Regions from separate parts of the Arthrobacter gandavensis genome, predicted to be linked through region 2. Evidence: riboswitches for the same ligand, from Rfam matches in the RefSeq annotation. Region 2 holds a riboswitch; the other holds the start of a gene.
The links. A riboswitch is a leader RNA that binds a small molecule or an ion and turns the genes downstream of it on or off. The one in region 2 is predicted to bind thiamine pyrophosphate.
Positions count from the first base shown of each region.

Region 1: it holds a riboswitch for thiamine pyrophosphate, as region 2 does, so the genes downstream of both, ABFX29_RS06685 (ECF transporter S component) here and thiM (hydroxyethylthiazole kinase) in region 2, are expected to answer to the same signal.

Region 1 covers NZ_BAAALV010000002.1:730,037-733,424, forward strand. Annotated here, with positions in the region: gene ABFX29_RS06665 (Na+/H+ antiporter subunit E) at 1-516, shown strand, start outside; gene ABFX29_RS06670 (MrpF/PhaF family protein) at 543-770, shown strand; partial or broken gene mnhG (monovalent cation/H(+) antiporter subunit G) at 773-1,114, shown strand; gene ABFX29_RS06680 (DUF4235 domain-containing protein) at 1,405-1,668, opposite strand; TPP riboswitch at 1,762-1,903, shown strand; gene ABFX29_RS06685 (ECF transporter S component) at 1,956-2,558, shown strand; gene ABFX29_RS06690 (ABC transporter ATP-binding protein) at 2,562-3,388, shown strand, end outside.
Region 2 covers NZ_BAAALV010000005.1:195,153-198,540, forward strand. Annotated here, with positions in the region: gene ABFX29_RS13090 (bifunctional hydroxymethylpyrimidine kinase/phosphomethylpyrimidine kinase) at 1-409, opposite strand, end outside; gene thiE (thiamine phosphate synthase) at 397-1,086, opposite strand; gene thiM (hydroxyethylthiazole kinase) at 1,083-1,892, opposite strand; TPP riboswitch at 1,884-1,973, opposite strand; gene ABFX29_RS13105 (MarR family winged helix-turn-helix transcriptional regulator) at 2,020-2,502, opposite strand; gene ABFX29_RS13110 (PadR family transcriptional regulator) at 2,692-3,033, shown strand; gene ABFX29_RS13115 (DUF1048 domain-containing protein) at 3,023-3,388, shown strand, end outside.

The sequences.
Region 1 (3,388 bases), on a different contig from region 2:
TGGGGCGCCCTTTGGCAGGACTTCAGCCTGGGCAACCTGGTTTTCGGCGCGATCATCGCCTTCGTCGTCACCAACATCTTCTACCTGCCGCCCGTGGACCTGTCCGGCCGGTTCAACCTCCTCTACGCTGCGGGCTTCGGTGCCCGGTTCCTCTGGAAGCTGGTGATCGCCAGCTTCCACGTACTCTGGCTCGCCACGGTCCATGGGCCCCGGATCAAGAACGCCGTCGTGGCTGTGAAGCTTCGCAGCCACTCGGACCTTCTGGTCACGGCCACCGGCCACGCGCTGTCTCTGATCCCCGGCTCGCTGGTGGTGGAAGTGGACCGCTCCACTTCCACGCTCTACCTGCACTGCCTGGGAGTGGACAGCCAGGAAGCCGCGGAGAAGATCCGGGATGACGTGCGTGCCACCGAATCCTGGCTGATTCGGATGATGGGCACCAAGGAAGACCTGGCACTGGTCCGGGCTGAACAGAAAGACCTGAAGGAACTGCGCGCAGGGGAGGTCAGCCGGTGACTGCTGTAATCATCGTTGTCTCGGTCATGCTGGCTGTAGCTGCCGCAGGGGCCATCTTTCGGATTATCCGCGGACCGTCCATCCTTGACCGGGTTCTGGCTGCAGACGTGCTGCTGGCGATTGTCGGCGGTGCCCTGATAGTGGACATGGTCGTTTACCGGAACCTCGACTTCCTTGCCCTGGTGATCGCGATTTCGCTGATCGGCTTCATCGGCTCCGTGACGGTTGCCCGCTTCGTAACGGACCGGAGGTAGCCATGAGCGAGACTGTGATTGACGTGATCGTGGCGGTCCTGCTGCTGGGCGGCGCCACTATGTCCCTGGCCGCGGCAATCGGCCTGACCCGCTTCCCGGACCTGATGAGCCGGATGCACGCTGCCTCCAAGCCCCAGGTGCTTGGCCTGCTGCTCTTCCTGCTGGCCATGGCCGTGGAGTTCCGCAGCTGGGTGCTGCTGCCGGTGCTAGCCCTGTGCTGGATCTTTATGCTGCTCACTGCTCCGGTCTCAGCCCACATGGTGGGCCGCGCCGGGTACCGGACCAAGCACCTGCGTCCAGAGCTGCTGACCATTGATGAGCTGGATGACGTTGTGGAGCGCGCCCAGCAGCTGATGTTCGAGGCCACGGCAGAGAAGCAGGAAGCAGACACAGAGGCGGATCCGAAGGTCGACGACGACCCCGGCCAGGAGCCGGACGGTACCTATTACACCGGGGACCTTAGCGACGAGGACCTGGCGCGGACCCGTGCCGAAGCCGAAGCCGGCAAGCTGCCGCCCGGGCGCAGCCGCGAGGGCTGAGCCGGATTCTCCAAAACACCATCGAGATGACAGAAACTGCCCGTATGAACGCTCATACGGGCAGTTTCTGTTATCTCGATGGTGCTGAGACGGAGCTAGACGACCTCAGGGGTGCGGTTGTAGCGGGCGATTGCGCGCTGCGTGCCGCGGTTGGTCAGCACCCGGATCACTTGGCTGACCGCGCCGGAAACCAGTGCGAAGATGACCGCCGAACGAAGGCTTGCGTCCAGGGCGCCGTCCTTGTCCTTGGGCGGCTCATTACCCGTTGCCTTGGTCCAGGCGAAGTCCAGGATCTTGGCCGAGGCGAGGCCCGCGCCCACGCTGACACCGGTACCCAGCAGTTTCAGGATCAGGTTCATAAGTGCTCCTTGGCGTTGTGCGTTGGTGTTTCTCCCTACGCTACCCGCCGCTGCCGGATTCTTCTCCGCACGGCGTGTACAGTGGACCACGCATACACACGACAGGGGAGCGCCGCTTCCCGGCTCCGGAGGGTATCCGGATGCCGGTTTTCGGGCGCTGAGAGTGCGGACCAAGCCGCAGACCCTCGAACCTGCTCCGGTTAGTACCGGCGAAGGGAGTCGAGATCTCAGGGGTGCACCGCCGCAGGCGGTTTTCCCTCCCCTCCTGAATCCAGGAGGAACCTTCCATGCAAGAAACCACCCGGTCCCTGGCGCCGTCCCGTTCATCGTGGCGCGTCGTGGACATCGTCGTCGCATCCGTCCTTGCCGTAGCCACCGGCGTAGTGTTCTGGGCCTGGTCCCTGGCCTACGGCGGAGTCGCTGCCCTCTTCCTCGCTTTCCCCCCGTTGGGCGGGCTTTACACCGGCGGCTGGCTGATCGCCGGCGTGCTGGGCGGGCTGATCATCCGCAAGCCGGGAGCCGCACTGTACTGCGAGGTCCTTGCCGCCGCCGTCTCCGGCGTGCTGGGTACCCAGTTTGGCCTTTCCGTGCTGCTCTCCGGGGCCATCCAGGGCCTGGGCGCCGAACTGGTGTTCCTGCTCTTCCTGTACCGGAAGTTCACGCTGCCCGTTGCCCTACTGGCGGGCCTTGGGTCCGGCCTGTTCCTCGGGGCGAGCGAATCGATTCTCTACATGCCCGAATGGGCCCTCCAATGGCAGGCGCTGTACACCGTCTTCGCCGGGGTGTCCGGGCTGGTGCTGGCCGGGCTGCTCTCCTGGCTGGCGGTGCGGGCGCTGGCAAAGACCGGGGTGCTTTCAGCCTTCGCGTCCGGACGCACGGCGGACGTGTAGACGATGGCTACAGCCAACCCCGTGGCGGTCGCTGCCCGGGACTGGGGATGGCGGCACGCCGGACGCAAGGCCCAGGCAGTTGCCGGCGTTTCCTTCGATATCAACCCGGGGGAGCGGGTGCTCCTCCTGGGGGCGTCCGGAGCGGGCAAGTCCACGCTGCTGCATGCCCTGGCGGGAGTCCTGGGCGAAGACACCGGCGGGACCGAAAGCGGAACGCTGCGGCTCGACGGCGCCCACCCCCAGGCGGCGCGTGGGCGGGCCGGGCTGCTGCTGCAGGACCCCGACTCGCAGATTGTGCTCTCCCGGGTGGGTGACGAAGTGGCGTTCGGCGCCGAGAACCTCGGAGTTCCCCGCGCGGAGATCTGGGACCGGGTGCACGCGGCGCTGGACGACGTCGGGCTCCGGGTGCCGCTGGAGCACTCGACCGCTGCGCTTTCCGGTGGCCAGAAGCAGCGCCTGGCCCTGGCGTCGATCCTGGCCATGGCCCCCGGCCTGCTGCTGCTGGACGAGCCGACAGCCAACCTGGACCCGGACGGAGTGCTGGAAATCCGGGACTCCGTGGAACGGGTCCTGGACCGGTCCGGCGCCACGCTCATTGTCGTGGAACACCGGGTCTCTGCGTGGGCGCAGCTGGTGGACCGGGTAATAGTGCTCGACGCCGGTGGGGGACTACTGGCGGACGGCCCGCCCCAGGAGGTACTCACGGCCGAACGAACACGTTCCCGCCTCGCTGACGCCGGGGTCTGGCTGCCCGGCGCGGCGGTGAACGTTCCGCCGCCGCTGCCAGCCAGGCCAACCGCCGAGGAACTGCTCGCTGCCGAGAAACTGGA
Region 2 (3,388 bases):
GGTGCAACAGCCCGCGAAGGGCATCTTCGGCATCGGGGCTGAGCAGGCGGTCACCGCTGCTGGCCACCATCACCGGATCCAGCACCACGGCCGGCGGCCGGACGTCCGCCAGCCAGGAACCCACCGTCCGGGCAACCTCGGTGCTGCCCAGCATGCCGATTTTCACCGCATCGATAATCACGTCATCGCTCACCGCGTCCAGCTGTTCGCGAAGGAACCCCGCAGGCGGGGTATGCACGGAGCGGACCCCGTGAGTGTTCTGCGCAACCAGCGCCGTGACCACGGCCATGCCGTATCCGCCGTTGGCGGCGATCGACTTCAGATCGGCCTGGATTCCGGCTCCGCCCGTGGGATCAGTTCCGGCGATGCTCAGGATCCGCGGGACGTCCCGGACGCTCAGCTCTCCCATGCCGCCACCAGTTCCTCGGCGCTGCGGCGCGGATCGGCAGCGGTGCAGATAGCGGAAACGACGGCGGCGCCGGACGCTCCGGCGGCCTGCAGGCCCCGAATGTCGGACAGCCCGATCCCGCCGATTGCCACGCACGGGACCGGAGCCGCAGAAGCAAAGGACCGGAACCCGTCCACGCCCAGCGGGGCAGGATGGTCCGGTTTGGTGCTGGTGGGATGGATGACTCCGGCACCGAGATAGTCCACCGTTCCCGGCGCGAGTTCCCGCACGGCGTCGAGGTGGGCGGGCGTGTTGGCGGTGAGGCCTACGACGGCGCCGGGGCCCACCAGCGAGCGGACGGACGCGGCGGGCAGGTCGCTTTGGCCAACGTGGACTCCGTGCACCCGGGCGCCGGCTGCCCGGGCGGCGAGGTAAATGTCCACCCGGTCATCGACCAGCACCAGGGCGCGGTCACCGACGGCGTCGGCGACGGCCAGCACCTGGGCGTAGAACTCCGCGGCGGAGGCGTGCTTTTCCCGGACCTGCACGGTGCGCACCCCTCCGGCGACGGCGGCTGCGGCAACAGCGGCAACACCCCGGTCCCCGCACTGCGCCGCATCAGTGACCAGGTAAATGCCGGTGTTCCTGGCCAGGGCCCGGGGCCGCCGGAGCAGTTCGGACTGCACTCCGGCGCTCATGCCGTCACCAGCAGGTTGTGGATGTCTTCGGCGGAGAGGCCGGTCAGGGCGTCCAGGAATGCCGGGGCAAAGGACCCCGGTCCTGCCGACACGGCTGCAGCCTGCTGCGCGGCGATCGTGTAGGCGGCGGTGGCTGCCGCAGCGGCGGTGAGGTCACCGCCGTCGTCCGCGGCGGCGAGGAACGCGGCCGTCACGGCGCCGAGGGCGCAGCCCCCGCCGGTCACCTTGGTCAACAGGGCGCTGCCGTTGCTGATCCGCAGCGTTGATTCACCGTCGGTGATGACGTCCGTGGGTCCGGAGACCGCTACGACGCAGCCGTATTTCGCCGCCAGGAGCTCGGCCGCGGGAAGGGCATCCTCCGGATTGTCCGTGGCGTCCACGCCCCGTCCGCCCGCGCCCAGCCCGGCCAGGGCCATGACCTCGGACGCATTGGCCCGGACCACCGTGGGACGCATCGCCAGCAGCTCTGCAGCGAGGGCAGTACGGACCGGGAGGCTGCCCACTGCCACGGGGTCCAGGACCCAGGGTGTGCCGGCATCGTTTGCCGCTGCTGCGGCCTCCAGCATGGCCGTGCGCTGTTCGGCATGGGGGGTGCCCAGATTGATCAGCACCCCTGAGGCGATGCGGGCAAAAGGTCCGGCTTCACCCGGAATGTCCGTCATGGCCGGGGCTGCGCCGAGGGCGAGGAGGACGTTGGCGGTGAAGTTGGTGACCACTGTGTTGGTCAGGCACTGCACCAGCGGCGGTTCGCTGCGCACGCGGGAAAGGAGGGTGGATACAGAAAATGGTGTCAGGCCAATAGTCATCGGCGACATCCCTTCGCTAGTTCTAACTAGATCAGGTTCGACGGGTCTCATCTCAGCCTTGCGGCACCCCGTGTCACTACAGCTGACTCTACGAAGTCAGCGGGCAAATGGCCAGCCGGACGCGGAGTTAGACAGCGTCCATGGCTGCGCAGGGATTACTGCCCGACGCCGGCTGGTGGGCCTGGCCTGCCAGGCGGTGCAGGAGGGTGCGAAGCAGATTGGCGTCTGCGGGTTCCAGTCCGGCGAGCATGCCGGACTCGGCAGCGGCGACCCGCTCCTCGCAGGCGGCCAGGCGTTGGCGGCCGGCCTTGGTGGCAACGACTTTGCGGGCCCGGCGGTCCGCGGGATCAGGAACCCGTTCCACGTCCCCGGCCTCGGCCAGCTCGTCAATCAGGTAGGTCAGCACAGTCCGGTCGATTCCCAGATGCGCCCCGAGTGCCTGCTGGTTCGGCGGGTCAAAATGGACCACCGTTGAGAGCACCTGGAATCCGCGCAGCCCTCCCGGTGTCCCCTCCAGCGCTGACTGCAGGCGGGCCTGATAACAGCCCGCCACCACGGCCAAATCCCATCCGAGGCCTCCGGGTATTGCTGTGGTGCTGGCTGTAGTCATGGGGAACATCCTAGCCCTGCAATGCGGGCCGGTAGATGTTCTACGCGGCCACTGTTCTGTCATGTCACCTAATGTGCTGGCAGGGACTGCGCGTGCTGCAGAAAAAAATCCCCGGAACAGCTTGCATTCCGGTCAGTACTCATTCTTACTAGGTACTGGTAGTCAACATTACTAAGTAGCGAGGGTTTGATGGGCAGGCAGGCGACGGAGATGCTGAAGGGAGTCCTGGAGGGCATTGTTCTGGCATTCCTCTCCGGCCACTCCGCCTACGGGTATGAGATCACCGCAAGGCTGCGTGACGAGGGCTTCACCGACATCGCCGAAGGCACGGTTTATGCGCTGCTCATCAGGATCGAGCAGCGCGGACTTGTGGACGTGGTGAAGGTCCCCTCCGAAAAGGGGCCGCCGCGGAAGATGTACTCGCTCACCGGCCCGGGGCAGGACTGCCTCAACGAGTTCTGGAGGACCTGGAGCTTCCTCTCAGAACGGCTGGAACGGATCCGCGAGGAGGGAAACGAACATGTGGGTTGAGAAGATTCTTGGCGACTTCGGCGACAAGCGCCGCTGGCATGAATACAAGAACCGGGTGAAGGCACTGCCGCCCGGATACCGCACAGCCGCGGAGGCGGTGGAACGGTACCTGATGTATGCCGGGGCCCTGACCAGGGGTGACGTCATGGTTTCAATGTATGAGGACCTGGCTGACCTGTTCGAGCAGGGCGCAGCAGACAACACACCGGTCCGCGCAATCGTGGGTGAAGACCCCGTGGAGTTTGCCGAGGTCTTCCTGCGCAACTACTCCGACGCCCAGTGGATCAGCAAGGAGCGGCAGCGGCTTACCCAGGCCATTGATCAGGCGGAACAGGAAAGCGGGGGGCCGGGCGGG